DNA from 2 places in the Streptomyces huasconensis genome. Region 1 is predicted to be linked to the other one. Evidence: riboswitches for the same ligand, from Rfam matches in the RefSeq annotation. Region 1 holds a riboswitch; the other holds the start of a gene.
What was found. Region 1 has a riboswitch for S-adenosylmethionine ahead of J2N69_RS09235 (aminotransferase class V-fold PLP-dependent enzyme). Riboswitches for the same ligand answer to the same signal wherever they lie in the genome.
Positions count from the first base shown of each region.

Region 2: another riboswitch for S-adenosylmethionine. It lies ahead of thrC (threonine synthase); the one in region 1 lies ahead of J2N69_RS09235 (aminotransferase class V-fold PLP-dependent enzyme).

Region 1 is NZ_CP086119.1:2,050,075-2,058,003, reverse strand. Features, by position in the region: gene qcrA (cytochrome bc1 complex Rieske iron-sulfur subunit) at 1-503, shown strand, start outside; gene qcrB (cytochrome bc1 complex cytochrome b subunit) at 500-2,131, shown strand; gene trpD (anthranilate phosphoribosyltransferase) at 2,295-3,359, shown strand; SAM riboswitch class IV at 3,460-3,577, shown strand; gene J2N69_RS09235 (aminotransferase class V-fold PLP-dependent enzyme) at 3,768-5,159, shown strand; partial or broken gene J2N69_RS09230 (glycerate kinase) at 5,108-5,594, opposite strand; gene J2N69_RS09225 (Lrp/AsnC family transcriptional regulator) at 5,601-5,882, opposite strand; gene J2N69_RS09220 (rhomboid family intramembrane serine protease) at 5,879-6,613, opposite strand; gene J2N69_RS09215 (hypothetical protein) at 6,771-7,010, shown strand; gene J2N69_RS09210 (NYN domain-containing protein) at 7,045-7,929, shown strand, end outside.
Region 2 is NZ_CP086119.1:3,660,749-3,668,677, reverse strand. Features, by position in the region: gene J2N69_RS16635 (ABC transporter substrate-binding protein) at 18-1,283, shown strand; gene J2N69_RS16630 (DUF3263 domain-containing protein) at 1,293-1,526, shown strand; gene otsB (trehalose-phosphatase) at 1,546-2,424, shown strand; gene J2N69_RS16620 (alpha,alpha-trehalose-phosphate synthase (UDP-forming)) at 2,499-3,917, opposite strand; gene J2N69_RS16615 (glucosyl-3-phosphoglycerate synthase) at 3,971-4,915, opposite strand; SAM riboswitch class I at 5,049-5,177, shown strand; gene thrC (threonine synthase) at 5,195-6,490, shown strand; gene J2N69_RS16605 (ubiquitin-like small modifier protein 1) at 6,604-6,879, shown strand; gene J2N69_RS16600 (cold-shock protein) at 7,322-7,525, shown strand; gene groL (chaperonin GroEL) at 7,856-7,929, shown strand, end outside.

The DNA of each region.
Region 1 (7,929 bases):
TCGGTCCGCTGCCCGAGGACAAGCTCCGGCACACCAAGTGGGCCAAGGGCAAGAAGCTCGTCAACATGAACACGCACGAGCCGCTGCGTCCCTCGGACGTGCAGGTCGGTTCGCTGACGTTCGCCATGCCCGAGGGCATGTCGGAGCACGACCACGACTTCCAGACCCAGATCGCCAAGGCCGCCCTGATGATCGTCCGGATTCAGCCGGAGGACATCAAGGACAAGCGCGAGCTGGAGTGGTCGCACGAAGGCGTCGTGGCCTACTCCAAGATCTGCACCCACGTGGGCTGCCCGATCTCCCTGTACGAGCAGCAGACGCACCACGTCCTCTGCCCGTGCCACCAGTCCACCTTCGACCTCTCCGACGGTGCCCGAGTCATCTTCGGCCCGGCCGGTCACCCGCTGCCGCAGCTGCGCATCGGCGTGAACGAGGAGGGCTACCTCGAGGCGCTCGGCGACTTCGAAGAGCCCGTCGGTCCTGCCTTCTGGGAGCGCGGATGAGTACCACACCTCCGAACAACTCGAACAAGAAGGCACCCGCCGGCGAGCGGGTGGCCGACTGGGCCGACGGCCGCCTTGGGATCTACTCCCTGGCCAAGGCCAACATGCGCAAGATCTTCCCGGACCACTGGTCCTTCATGCTCGGCGAGATCTGCATGTACAGCTTCATCATCATCATCCTCACGGGTGTGTATCTGACGCTGTTCTTCCACCCGTCGATGAACGAGGTGGAGTACCACGGCAGCTACGTCCCGATGCAGGGCCAGCTGATGTCCGAGGCGTTCAACTCGACCATGCACATCTCCTTCGATGTGCGCGGTGGTCTGCTCATCCGGCAGATCCACCACTGGGCGGCGCTGATCTTCATCGCCGGCATGTTCGTGCACATGATGCGCGTGTTCTTCACGGGCGCCTTCCGCAAGCCGCGTGAGGTCAACTGGCTCTTCGGCTTCCTGCTGTTCGTCCTCGGCATGTTCACCGGTTTCACCGGTTACTCGCTCCCGGACGACCTGCTCTCCGGCACCGGTGTGCGCTTCATGCAGGGTGCGATCCTGTCCGTCCCGGTCGTCGGCACGTACCTGTCGATGTTCCTGTTCGGCGGGGAGTTCCCGGGCGGCGACTTCGTCGCGCGGTTCTACTCGATCCACATCCTGCTGCTGCCGGGCATCATGCTGGGCCTGATGGTGGCGCACCTGATCCTGGTCTTCTACCACAAGCACACGCAGTTCGCGGGCCCCGGCAAGAGCAACAAGAACGTCGTCGGCATGCCGCTGCTGCCCGTGTACATGGCCAAGGCCGGAGGCTTCTTCTTCCTGGTCTTCGGTGTCATCGCGGCCATCGCGGCGATCGCCTCGATCAACCCGATCTGGGCGCTCGGCCCCTACCGTCCGGACCAGGTGTCCACCGGCGCCCAGCCCGACTGGTACATGGGCTTCGCCGAGGGTCTGATCCGTGTCATGCCGGGCTGGGAGATCAACCTCTGGGGTCACACGCTGGTCCTCGGCGTCTTCATCCCGCTGGTGATCTTCCCGCTGATGCTCGCGGCGATCGCGGTCTACCCGTTCATCGAGTCCTGGGTCACCGGGGACAAGCGCGAGCACCACATCCTGGACCGCCCGCGCAACGCCCCGACCCGTACGGCCTTCGGTGTCGCCTGGGTCACCGCGTACATGATCATGCTGCTCGGTGGCGGCAACGACATCTTCGCGACGCACTTCCACCTGTCGCTGAACGCGATCACCTGGTTCGTCCGGATCTTCTTCTTCGTCGGACCGGTCATCGCCTTCATCATCACCAAGCGGATCTGCCTGGGCCTCCAGCGGCGCGACAGGGACAAGGTGCTGCACGGCCGCGAGTCGGGCATCATCAAGCGCCTGCCGCACGGTGAGTTCATCGAGATCCACGAGCCGCTCGACCAGGGGCAGCTGCACACGCTCACCGCGCACGAGCAGTACAAGCCGCTCGAGATCGGCCCGACGGTCGACGAGAACGGCGTCGAGCGCAAGGTGTCCGGTTCGCAGAAGCTCCGGGCCAAGCTCTCCAAGGGCTACTACGGGGAGGACAACCAGATCCCCAAGCCCACCGCCGAGGAGTACAAGGAGATCACCAGCGGCCACGGCCACCACTGATCACCTGAGGCTCTACGAGCCCTGACCTCCTGATGGTCGCCACGGTGAGAGCCCCGTCCAGTTCATGGACGGGGCTCTTTGCCGTCCCGGCGGCTGGATAGGGTGGACCCACCCGACGTGTCGGGCACTTTCCTCCCCAGGCAGACGAACACCAGGAGCGGCCATGAGCGCTGTGACCCCCGCAGGAGGCACGACCGCGGCGGGCCGTTCCTGGCCCGACGTCCTGAACGGCCTGCTCGAAGGCCGGGACCAGAGCGCCGACGACACGGCGTGGGCCATGGACCGCATCATGCGCGGCGAGGCCACCGACGCGCAGATCGCCGCATTCGTCGTCGCGTTGCGGGCCAAGGGCGAGACCGTGCAGGAGATCACCGGGCTCGTACGGGCGATGTACGAGCACGCCAACGTGATCGAGGTGCCCGGCGAGACGGTCGACATCGTCGGCACCGGCGGTGACGGCGCCAAGACCGTCAACATCTCCACGATGTCCGCGATCGTCATCGCGGGCACCGGCGCGCGGGTCGTCAAGCACGGCAACCGCGCCGCGTCGTCGGCCAGCGGGGCGTCGGACGTGCTGGAGAAGCTCGGCGTCAACCTCCAGCTCACGCCGGAGCGGGTCGTCGAGGTCGCCCAGGAGGCGGGCATCACCTTCTGCTTCGCCGTGAAGTTCCACCCCGCGCTGCGGCACGCGGGCGCCGCGCGCAGCCAGCTCGGCATCCGGACCGTCTTCAACCTCCTCGGCCCGCTCACCAACCCGGCCAGGGTGCGGGCCCAGGCGGTCGGGGTCGCCGACGCCCGGATGGCCCCCATCGTGGCCGGCGTCTTCGCCGAGCGCGGCAACTCCTCCCTCGTCTTCCGCGGCGACGACGGGCTCGACGAGCTGACGACCACGGCCACCTCACGGGTGTGGATCGTGCGGGACGGGCAGGTGCGCGAGGAGGCCTTCGACCCCCGCGACGTCGGGATCGACCTGGTGCCCGTCGAGGCGCTGCGGGGCGCCGACGCCTCGTACAACGCCGAGGTCGCCCGGCGGCTGCTCGACGGCGAGAGCGGGCCGGTGCGCGACGCCGTGCTGCTGAACTCCGCGGCGGCGCTGGTCGCCCTCGCCCCGACCGACGCGCCGCTGACCGAGCAGATCCGCGCGGGCATGGCGCGGGCGGCCCACTCGATCGACTCCGGGGCCGCGAAGCAGGCCCTGCAGCGGTGGGTGGCGGCCAGCAACCGCTGAGCCTTCCGCCCGCCTCCCGTTCACCCGTGTGACGTACGGCGCAGTCCGGATTCTGGACTGCGCCTTGCGCGTCGAAGATCGTGTGGCAGGATGCTGGGCAGGTCATGAGTGACAGCGACTACGGCCCCGGCCCGCTGTCCGGCAACCCTCCGTCCGTGGCGGGGTGCCCCGGGTGAAGACCAGGCCGTACGCAGCGAGGCGTATGGCAAGCGCGGACCCCTGGACATCGGTGAATGTCACAGCCCTGGGGTCCTGGTCCTCAAGGGAGCAGTCTCGTGAGCAAGCGAATGTGTTAGGGCCTCGGCGCCCCTCTTCCGCACACCTTTCTCTTTTCATCACTGCACCGCCGTACCTCTGTCGTACGCGTGTCGGCGCAGTGAACTCACTTGCCTCTTACGGGAGTTCGCCATGTCCGTGTCCGCCGTTCCCGCCGTTGCCGCCGACTCGTCCGTCTGTGCCCCGCTCGCCGTCCTCGGCCGCGACGTCACCGTGCCGCTGGTCACCGGCGGCGAGGTGACGTACGCCGCGCTCGACTACGCGGCGAGTGCCCCCGCGCTCCAGCGGGTCTGGGACGACGTGGCCGCCTACGCCCCGTACTACGGCAGCGTGCACCGCGGCGCCGGGTACCTCTCGCAGCTCTCCACCGACCTCTTCGAGAACTCCCGCGTGACCGTCGCCGAGTTCCTCGACTGCCGCCAGGGCGACCAGGTCGTCTTCACCCGCTCCACCACCGACTCGCTGAACCTCCTCGCCGCCGCCCTGCCCGCCGGTTGCGAGGTCTTCGTCTTCGAGACCGAGCACCACGCCTCGCTCCTGCCGTGGCGGGACGCCCGCGTCACCTACCTCGACGCGCCGCGCACGCCCGACGAGGCCGTGCACACGCTGGAGCGCGCCCTCGCCGACCGCGACCCCTACGGCCCGGCCCTGGTGTGCGTCACCGGCGCGTCCAACGTCACCGGGGAGCTGTGGCCGGTGCGGGAGCTGGCCGCCGCCGCGCACGCGCACGGCGCCCGGATCGTGCTCGACGCCGCGCAGCTCGCACCCCACCACCCGGTCTCCGTACGGGAGTTGGACGTCGACTGGGTCGCCTTCTCCGGGCACAAGCTGTACGCGCCCTTCGGCTCGGGCGTGCTCGCGGGCCGCTCCGACTGGCTGCGGGAGGCCGAGCCCTACCTCGCGGGCGGCGGCGCCTCGCGGAAGGTGACGCGACGCCCCAAGGAGGCGGGCGGCGGCGTGGACGTGGAGTGGCACGACACCGCCGCCCGGCACGAGGCCGGGTCGCCGAACGTCATCGGCGTGTACTCCATCGCCGCCGCCTGCAAGGCGCTCACCGAGGCCGGCTTCGACGAGCTGGTCGCCCGTGAGCAGCACCTGATCCGCACGGTGCGCGAGGGGCTCGCCGAGGTGCCCGCCGTGCGGGTGCTCTCCCTCTTCGGTGACGACGCGCCGCGCGTCGGCGTCATCTCCTTCGTCGTCGACGGCTGGAACAGCTCGCACTTCGCCGCCGCGCTCTCCGCCGAGTACGGCATCGGCGTACGCGACGGCCTGTTCTGTGCCCACCCGCTGGTGCGCACCCTCCTCGGCGGCGAGTCCGACGAGCCGGGTGAGTGCGGTGCCCCCGAGGCCGCGCCCGGCGAGAAGTCGCTGAACGCGATCCGTGTGAGCTTCGGCGCGGGCACCCCCGACGAGCACGTCGAGCGGTTCGTGCGCGCCGTCAAGGAGCTGGTGGCCGACGGCGCGCGGTGGAACTACCGCACCGAGGACGGCCGTTGCGTGCCGGACACCAGCGCCGCCGCCTGACCGGCCGGCAGCCGTGACCCCAGCTGGATCATCCGTGGAGCCCGCTCGGTCGCGTCGGTGAGGAACTCGCCGCCCCGGCCGAGCGCCTCGGTCGGCGAGACGGGGGCGGGCAGGATCGCGCTGTAGGCGTCCACGCCGGTGCCGGGGCCGCCGAAGAGGCCGGCGGTGACGCGCAGGTCGCGCGTGAGGACGTACGCCCAGCGCTCCAGGGCCGCCGCCAGCTCCTCGGCCTGCGGGGCGGTGGCGCCCTTCTGGGGACACGCGGATGTCGGTCTCCGCGAGGCGGGGGTCCAGGCCGCTCGTGTCGGTGCGGCTCAGCCGGGTCAACGTGCGCCGTCCGCGCGGCAGTTCGAAGCCGACCAGGACGCGGCGGGCGCCCGCGTCGAGGGCGGCGCGGATCAGCTCGCCGACGCCGTACGTGGTGGTGGCGCCCGGGCGTGCCTACGAGTCGAGGCCGATCGCGAACGCCGCCTCCAGGTCGTGCTGCGAGTACGTGCGGAACGCCACGTGCGTGTCGGTCGCCTCCACGCCCGGGATCTTGCTGATCCTGCCGGGGATGACGTCCGCGAGGTCGTCGTGGCGCAGCACCCGCACCATCGCGATCAGGTCGTACGTGCCCGTCACGGAGAAGACCTCGCTGACGGAGTCGAGCGCGGCGATCGACTCGGCGATCTCCGGAATCCGGTCCACGCTGGTCTTGATGAGCACGATCGCGGTGATCACGGCTGGCTGTCTCCCTCGGTGGCCGGAACTGCTGTGCTCTTCACTTTAGTCCTCCGCACACACCACCCCCACGCGTACAGGAAACCGAGCGAGAAGCCCACCAGATGCGCCAGGTACGCCACCCCGGTGCCCTTGCCGCCCTGCCCCGCCGCGAGCCACTGGAGCGCCACCCAGAACGGCAGCACCACCCACGCGGGAAGGCGCAGCGGCAGGAAGAAGAGGAACGGGAAGAGGCTCGTGACGCGGGCCCTGGGGAAGAGATAGAGGCAGGCGCCGAGGACGGCGGAGATCGCCCCGGAGGCACCCACGAGCGTCTGGCCGGAGTCCGCGTGCGCCGCGGCGTAGGCGAGCAGGGCCAGATAGCCGCAGGCGACGTAGAAGAGCGCGTAGTGGAGGTGCCCCATGCGTTCCTCGACCATGGCCCCGAAGACGTACAGGAACAGCATGTTCCCGAGCAGGTGCACCCAGCTGCCGTGCACGAACAGCGCGGTGAACGGGCCGAGGGCGGCGCGCGGGACGCCGCTGAACAGCTCGGCGGGCACCACGCCCCAGCGCTCGAAGTAGGTCTGCTGCGCGGCCAGCAGCTCGTCGCCCGTGCCGTAGGACGGGTTGAGCCCGGACACCGGGGAGATCACGAAGACCAGGCAGCAGACGGCGATCAGTCCGTACGTCACCGGGGCCGACTGGCCCCGCGGCAGCCGGACCGCGTGCGTACCCTTTGCGTGGATCATGAACAGAGCATGACGTAATGGGAGCTACCCGCACAGACCGCCATGCCGCGACGGACCCCGCCGCATCGCGAGCCGTGCAGGCTAGGGTTACGGGGCGATACGCGCCGCGGAGAAAGCGCCGGAGCGCCACGGTCACCGAAGAAAGCGAAGAGCCACGATGACGGTTCCCCTGCCGACGGACACCACCCGGTGGCGCTGCACGCTGTGCGGCAACCTCACGCGTTTCGACGTGACCCGCACGTCGAAGGTCGTCGAGTATGTGCATCTCGACCTGGCCGGTGAGGCGAAGGTCGAGGAACGCGAGGTGGTCAGTGAGACCATCGAGTCGGTGCGCTGCCGCTGGTGCAACGCGGTGGACCAGGTGGAACTCGTGGACAGGCCGGGCACCGACTCCTGAGGGAGCGGGGCCCGCACAGCTAGTGGGGTGACGGATGGTGGAGAGCGCAGGCGGGGAGCCGGACGACGGCACCGCTGAGGTGCTCGACCGTCCGCTGCCCGACGGGGTACGCCGACGGGTCGTCCAGATCGCCTCGGACGGCTTCGGCGGCCTGACCCCGGCCGAGCTCCCCGCCCAGCTGCGGCAGTACGCCCGCTTCACGCCCACCCGGCGCGCGAAGTTCGCGGGCAACGCCATGGCCGCGGCGCTGGAGGGCGACACCCTCTTCCGGCAGCGCATCGGCGACCGGCTGCGTGAGGCCCAGCCCGAGCTGGCGGGCGCGCTGGACGCGGGCGCCCCGCCGCCGGCCGCCGACCCCCTGGACGTGGCGGCCGCGGCCTACGTGCTGCGCCCGGCGGGCTGGGTGAAGCTGGTGGCCGCCGCGGGCGAGGAGGCCCAGCGGGCCGACGCCGAGCGCGCCGACGAGGAGACCAGGGCCGAGCTGGAGCGGCTGCGCGCGGAGCTGGCGGCGGCCCGCGGCCAGACCAAGGCGGAGACCGAGCGGCTGCGCGCGGAGCTGGAAGCGGCCCGCAGGGAAGCCGAATCGATGCACCGCAAGCTGCGCGGGGCGCTCAGCGACGTCAAGCGCGGGGAGGCGGCGCTGCGCAAGGCGGCCGCCGAGACGGAGGCCGTGCGCGCCGAGAGCCAGGCCCAGGTCTCCGCCGCCGAGAGCGAGGCGCGGCGGCTCAAGGCCCGCCTCGGCGAGACCGAGGCCGCGCTGGAGGCCAGCCGCAGGGCGGCGCGCGAGGGCCGCAGCGTGGAGGACATGCGGGTGCGGCTGCTGCTCGACACGGTCCTGGAGGCGGCCCAGGGGCTGCGCCGCGAACTGGCGCTGCCCCCCGTCTCCGTACGCCCCGCCGAGACCGTCGACGCCGTGGAG
Region 2 (7,929 bases), 1.6 Mb from region 1:
ATGAGGGTGGGACAGCTGTGCAGCGGCGCGTGACAGGACTGACCGCGGCGGTGGCCGTACTGGGCATGGCGGGCGTACTCGCCGGCTGCGGTGGTTCCGGCGACTCCGGCGACGTCACCCTCAAGCTGGTGGCCGCCGACTACGGCGACTCCGCGGCCAACAGCTCCAAGAAGTACTGGGACAGGCTCAGCAAGGCCTTCGAGGCGGAGAACCCCGGCATCAAGGTCGACGTCACCGTCCTGTCCTGGAACGACGTGGACCGCGAGGTCAAGGAGATGGTCAAGAAGGGCGACGCCCCCGACCTGGCGCAGATCGGCGCGTACGCCGACTACGCCGCTCAGGGCAAGCTCTACGAGGCCGACGAACTGCTCTCCATCGCCACCCAGGCCGACTTCATGGCCCCGCTCTCCCAGGCCGGTGAGGTCAAGCGCATCCAGTACGGCATGCCGTTCGCCTCCTCCACGCGCCTGCTCTTCTACAACACCAAGCTCTTCAAGGACGCGAACCTCACCCCGCCGCAGAGCTGGAGCCAGCTCCAGTCCGCCGCGAAGGCCCTCAAGGCGCGCGGCGTGAAGATCCCGTACGCGCTGCCGCTGGGCCCCGAGGAGGCGCCCGCCGAGACGCTGATGTGGATGCTGAGCGGGGGCGGCGGTTACACCGACAACGTCGGCTCGTACGACATCGACTCCAAGCAGAACGCCAAGACGTTCTCCTGGCTCCGGGACGAGCTGGTCGGCAAGGGGCTGACCGGGCCGAAGGCGCCCGGTCAGATGAACCGCGCCGAGGCGTTCGCGGCGTTCTCGCGCGGCGAGGTCGGCATGCTCAACGGCCACCCGACGCTGATGAAGATGGCCGCCAAGAAGGGCGTGAAGTTCGGCATGGTGCCGGCGCCCGGCATCAACGGCAAGCCGCGGGCCACGATGGGTGTCGCCGACTGGATGATGGCGTTCAAGCAGAACGGCCACCGCAAGGAGGCCGGGAAGTTCCTCGACTTCGTCTACAGCAAGAAGAACGTGCTCGAGTTCTCCAACGAGTACGACATCCTGCCCGTGACGACCTCCGCGTTCGACGCGATGGCCAAGGACCGCGGCCACACGGAGCTGGGCAAGTTCCTCAAGGAGCTGCCGACCTCCCAGCTCTACCCGGTGGGCAAGACGTCGTGGGCGCAGGTCTCCGCCGACATCAAGAACAACATCGGCAAGACCGTCACGAGGAACGGCAACCCCTCCATGGTCCTCGGCCAGATCCAGAGCAAGGCGGCGGCCGCGGAGAACGCGGAATAGCGTGACGGCATGACCGAAGAGGAACTCTCCGCGCGGGACCGGGCCGTCCTCGCCCTGGAGCGGCGTGACTGGCCGGGCCCCGGCGCGAAGGAACGCGCCGTCCGGGAGGAGCTGGGCATGGTGCCGGTGCGCTACTACCAGCTCCTGAACGCCCTTCTCGACGACCCGCGGGCCCTCGCCCACGACCCGATTACGGTCAATCGGCTCCGCCGGGTCCGGGAGTCGCGGCGCGAGGAGCGCTGACGCGGTTAAGGTCGGGCCCATGGGTGACCCTACGTACGCACAGCCCGACCGGCACGGGCGTCCCGCACTGCCGGAGCCCGTGACGGCGGCGGGCCGTGACGGCCTCGCCGCGCTGCTCGCGCGGCCCGAACGGGCCGTCGTGGCCCTCGACTTCGACGGCACGCTCGCCCCGATCGTGGCCGACCCCGAGCAGGCCCGCGCCCACCCGGACGCCGTGCCCGCGCTCGCCGCCCTCGCCCCGCGCCTGCGGTCCGCCGCGGTGGTCACCGGCCGCCCGGCGGGCGTCGCCGTGCGCTACGGCGGCTTCGCGGGCGTCCCCGGCCTCGACCACCTCGTGGTCCTCGGGCACTACGGCGCCGAGCGCTGGGACGCGGTCACCGGCACCGTCCAGGCCGCCGAGGCGCACCCCGGCGTGGCGGCCGTCCGCGCCGAACTGCCCGGCTTCCTGGACACGATCGGCGCCTGGCGTGGCACGTGGATCGAGGAGAAGGGCCGTGCCCTCGCCGTCCACACGCGCCGCGCGCAGGACCCGCAGGCCGCCTACGACACCCTGCGCGCCCCGCTCACCGAGCTGGCGCACCGGCACGGCCTGATCGTCGAGCCGGGCCGCATGGTCCTCGAACTGCGCCCGCCCGGCATGGACAAGGGCGTGGCCCTCGCCGCGTACCTGCGCGAGGTGGGCGCGGAGTCGGTGCTCTACGCGGGCGACGACCTGGGCGACCTCCCCGCCTTCGCCGCGGTGGAGAAACTCCGCTCGGACGGCGTCGCGGGCCTGCTGGTGTGCAGCGGCAGCGCGGAAGTGACGGAACTCTCCGACCGCGCCGACCTGGTGGTGCCCGGCCCGGCGGGAGTGGTGAACCTGCTCTCCTCCCTGGTCGCAGCCTTGCCCGAGGCATGAGCGGGTGAAGCGGGCGCGTCCGGACGACGAGTTCCGCCCGGCCGCGCCCCAACCTCCACCGCCGCGGGGGCGGGCTAGGCGGCGTCGTCCGTCAGGGCGTGGAGCTGGTCCAGGAACCACCGCGCCGGGGGCAGTGCCGTCGCCGCCGCCGTGAGGCGCTTCGTGCGTTCGGCGCGCTCACTGGCCGGCATCGAGAGGCCGGCGTGCAACGCCTCCGCCGTCGCCGAGGTGTCGTAGGGGTTGACCGCCAGCGCGTCCTCGCCCAGCTCCTCGTACGCCCCCGCCTCCCGCGAAAGCACCAGCGCGCACCCCTCGTCGGAGACCACCGGCACCTCCTTCGCGACCAGGTTCATGCCGTCGCGGATGGGGTTGACCAGCGCCACGTCCGCGAGGCGGTACGCCGCGAGCGAGCGGGCGAAGTCGTCGTCGACGTGGAGGAGGACCGGGGTCCAGCCGGGCGTACCGAACTCCGCGTTGATCTGCTCCGCGACGCGCGAGACCTCCGCCGTGTAGTCGCGGTACACCGCGAGGTCCTGCCGCGAGGGGTAGGCGAACGCGACGTGGACGACCCGCTCGCGCCACTCGGGGCGGGTCTCCAGCAGTTCCCGGTAGGCGTGCAGGCCGCGCACGATGTTCTTGGACAGTTCGGTCCTGTCCACCCGCACGATGGTCTTGCGGCCCTCGCCCACCTGCCCGCGCAGTGTCGCCATGCGCTCCTCGACGTCCTCGCGCCGCGAGCGCTCCCGCAGGAAGTCGGCGTCGGCGCCCAGGCCGTGCACCCCGATCCGCGTCCCCGACGTCCCGCCGAGCACGCGCACGCAGCACTCCGTGAAGGCGTCCGCCCAGCGGTGGGTGAGGAACCCGAGCCGGTCCGCGCCGAGCATGCCGCGCAGCACCTGTTCCGCCACGTCGTCCGGCAGCATCCGGAAGTAGTCGGCGGGCGCCCACGGCGTGTGCGAGAAGTGGCCGATCCGCAGGTCCTCGCGCAGCTCGCGCAGCATCCCCGGGACCAGCGTCAGGTGGTAGTCCTGCACGAGAACCGCCGCGCCGGGCGCCGCCTCGGCCGCCAGCGCCTCCGCGAACGCCCGGTTGTACGTCTCGTACGCGGCCCACTGCGCCCGGAACTCCGGGCCGAAGACCGGCTCCAGAGGCGTCTGGTACAGCATGTGGTGGACGAACCACAGGACCGAGTTGGCGATGCCGTTGTACGCGGCGGCGTGCACCCCCTCGCGCGAGCCGGCGTCGATGTCGAGCATCCGCACGCCCGGCTCGCCGACGCCGCGCCGCACCGCCTCCCGGTCGCCCTCGCCGAGCGCCGCGCACACCCACAGGGCTCCCGCGTCGTCACCGATGGCGCTCAGTCCGGAGACGAGTCCGCCGCCGCCGCGCCGGGCGGTCAGCTCACCGTCCTCGCCCACCGTGTACGAGACGGGGCCGCGGTTGGACGCGACGAGTACCTGTGCTGCTGTTGCCGTAGCCGATTCGGACACCATGTGCCAAAACGTAGCCCGTCCGGGGGGCGGGCAAACGTGCGGTCCCCGGTGGCTCACGCCACGCGTCGGTGCGCGTACTCCGCGATGCCGGTCATGGGCGGCCGTTCCTCGGTGTCCACGGCGTGACTGCGCGGCACGAAGCCGTGCTCGCCCCGCTCGAACTGCGTCAGTTCGGGCCGTACGAGATGTCCGCGCGCGAGCCGCACCTGGGCCGTGCGGTAGATCGCCGCCGCCATCCGCCCGAGCGCCTGTCCGTCCTGGTGGCGGTGTCTGCGCACCCCGACGTCGACCTGCGCCAGCGCGTCCAGGCCCACCGTGTGCAGCGCGTCCACGAGCAGCCCCAGTTCCACGCCGTACCCGACGGGGAACGGCAGCCGCTCCAGGAGGGACCTGCGGGCCGCGTACTCGCCGCCGAGCGGCTGCACGAAACCGGCCAGCCGCGGCCAGTGCATGTTCAGCAGCGGCCGCGCCATCAGCTCCGTGACCCGGCCGCCCTGACCGGCGGCCTCGCCGAGCGGCCGGTCGTACATCGCCTTGACGAACGCCACGTCGGGGTCGGTCAGCAGCGGGCCGACGATCCCCGAGACGAAGTCGGCGGAGAACTCCCTGAGGTCCGCGTCGACGAACGCCACGATGTCGCCGCTCGTCACCAGCAGCGACCGCCACAGCACCTCGCCCTTGCCGGGGAGCGGCGCGATGCGCGGCAGGATCTCGTCGCGGCGCACGACCTTGGCACCGGCCTCCCGCGCCACCTCGGCTGTTCGGTCCGAGGAGCCGGAGTCGATCACCACCAGCTCGTCGACGAGCGGGACGCGTTCCATCAGCGCGCGGCGGATCTCGGCGACGATCGCGCCGACCGTCTCCTGTTCGTCGAGGGCGGGCAGCACGACGCTCACCGTCGCGCCGGACGCCCGCTTGGCGGCGACGAGCCGGTCCAAGGGGCGGTCGGCGACCGACCAGGAACGCCTGTTCAGCCAGCGCTCGACCTCTTCCAGCACGGTCAGGGTCCTTCCGTATGTGATCCATCTCGCGGTTCGGACGACTATCTCAAGCGTCCAGGGCTTCGGTTACAGTCTTGGGCAACGCCGGTGACCATCGCATGTCGGGGGCCCTGGCGTCACAATCGAATACCGCTCATCCAGAGGGGCAGAGGGATACGGCCCGTTGAAGCCCCGGCAACCCTCCCGCCGACCGCGAGGTCACGGTGGGGAAGGTGCCAATTCCGTCTCGCGGCGAGATGCGCCGCGGGGAAGATGAGGAGAAAGGGCCTCGCCTCCATGGCTGTGCAGACCGTCGCCACCCAGAGCACCACCCCTTCCGTCGACCTCGGGCCTGCCTCCGGCCTCTCCTGCCGCGAGTGCGGCACCAAGTTCCCGCTCGGCCCGATCTTCGCCTGCGCCGAGTGTTTCGGCCCCCTCGAAGTCGCGTACGACCTGCCCCTCGGCGACCCGGAAGCCCTCCGCAAGCGGATCGAGGCCGGCCCCGCCAACATCTGGCGCTACGCCCCGCTGCTCCCCGTCCCCGCCGACGTCGCCGACAAGCCGAACCTCAACCCCGGCTGGACCAAGCTCGTCAAGGCCGACAACCTCGCGCGCGAACTCGGCGTCGAACAGGGCAAGTTGTTCGTCAAGGACGACTCCGGCAACCCCACGCACTCCTTCAAGGACCGCGTCGTCGCGCAGGCGCTGGAGGCGGCCAGGGCCTTCGGCTTCACCACGCTCTCCTGCTCCTCCACCGGCAACCTCGCGGGCGCCGTCGGCGCCGCCGCCGCCCGCGCCGGGTTCCGCTCCTGCGTGTTCATCCCGCACGACCTGGAGCAGGGCAAGGTCGTCATGGCCGCGGTCTACGGCGGCGAGCTGGTCGGCATCGAGGGCAACTACGACGACGTGAACCGCTTCTGCTCCGAGCTGATCGGCGATCCGCTGGGCGAGGGCTGGGGCTTCGTCAACGTCAACCTCCGGCCGTACTACGGCGAGGGCTCCAAGACCCTCGCGTACGAGATCTGCGAGCAGCTCGGCTGGGAGCTGCCCGACCAGCTGGTCATCCCCATCGCCTCCGGGTCGCAGCTCACGAAGATCGACAAGGGGCTCAAGGAGCTGATCGCGCTCGGCCTCGTCGCCGACAAGCCCTACAAGATCTTCGGCGCCCAGGCGGAAGGCTGCTCGCCCGTGTCGGCCGCGTTCAAGGCCGGGCACGACGTGGTGCGCCCCCAGAAGCCGAACACCATCGCCAAGTCGCTGGCCATCGGCAACCCCGCCGACGGACCGTACGTGCTGGACATCGCGCGCCGTACGGGCGGGGCGGTGGAGGACGTGAACGATGCGCAGGTCGTCGACGCGATCAAGCTGCTCGCGCGGACGGAGGGCATCTTCGCGGAGACCGCCGGGGGTGTGACGGTGGGCGTCGCGAAGAAGCTGATCGAGGCGGGGCTCATCGACCCGGCGCTCACCACGGTGGTGCTGAACACGGGGGATGGCCTGAAGACGCTGGACGCTGTCGCTGAGACTTCGCAGGCCACCGCGACGATCAAGCCCAGCCTTGAGGCGTTTCGCTCCGCGGGCCTGGCCGGTTAGTCCTCGCCGCAGAGGCTGATGTCCGCGGCCGACCGCCGGCCGTGGTCCGTCCTCGCGCAGTTCCCCGCGCCCCTTTCAGGGGCGCCCACTCCCGTATCTCGAAGGTGAACCCCATGAGCGTCAATGTCCGGATTCCCACCATCCTTCGCACCTACACCGGCGGGCAGGCCGAGGTCGTCGCCGAGGGGGCGACCCTCGGTGAGGTCATCGCCGATCTGGAGAAGAACCACACCGGCATCGCCGCCCGCGTCCTGGACGACCAGGGCAAGCTGCGCCGCTTCGTGAACGTGTACGTCAATGACGACGACGTCCGGTTCGAGCAGGGCCTGGAGACGGCCACGCCGGACGGCGCGGGCGTGTCGATCATCCCGGCGGTCGCCGGCGGCTGAGCCGTTGACGATCCGCTGGTGATCCGTTTCTGCAACTTCTCTGCGTAACCCGAATTGCCCTCTCCGCTGACAAACGGAGGGGGCAATTCTGCATGGTTGATCGCGATACAGTTGGGAATGCTGTTTCGCCGTTTGTGTCGAGCGCATATACGAAGTCGGCCGGGAGCCGACAAGAAGCAGCCAAAGCGAGCCGCCCCTTTGAGCCTTTCGTGGCATTTGCCGGGCCCGACTTGCCCTGGATCATGACGAACTCTCCGCATATCGCCGATCCGGCATGCCCAGAATTCTCGTCCGATTGACCTGTTGCAGAGGGCAGTTGGGCAGATACATTCAGCGGCGGTCGACGCGTTCCGGCGCACACCCCCAACCAATGGGGGGTGAGGTCTGACCCGGGTCCGCGAAGTGCGGTCCTGTGCAAGGGCCAGTAATAGGGGAGTTAGGCATGGCTCAGGGCACCGTCAAGTGGTTCAACGCGGAGAAGGGGTACGGCTTCATCGCGGTCGACGGTGGTGCGGATGTTTTCGTCCACTACAGCGCGATCCAGATGGACGGTTACCGCACCCTTGAAGAAGGTCAGCGAGTCGAGTTCGAGATCTCGCAGGGCCAGAAGGGTCCGCAGGCGGACATGGTCAAGCTCGCCGTCTAGCTCGGCGCGATCGACCACCGAAGCAAGCATCGCGAGGGGCTCGTATCCCATGGGGGTACGGGCCCCTCGTGTGCGCCCGCGCGCCCGCGGGTAGGGACGGTGGGTCCGGATCGCGCGCCCCCGGATCCGCGAGAGGCGCTTGCACTCGCAGGGGTCGAGTGCTAATCATTGGGCTTAGCACTCTCCCAGTGAGAGTGACAGAACTTGGATCGGGTCGGTGAGGTCCGCGGGCCGCGTGGGGCAAGGAACCACACGGTGCGCAGTCCGTCCGTCGCGGGCACCAGCACGGTCCGTTTGCGTTTCCACCCCTGTCCGGGAGGACCACTTCACATGGCCAAGATCATCGCGTTCGACGAGGAGGCACGGCGCGGCCTCGAGCGCGGCATGAACCAGCTCGCCGACGC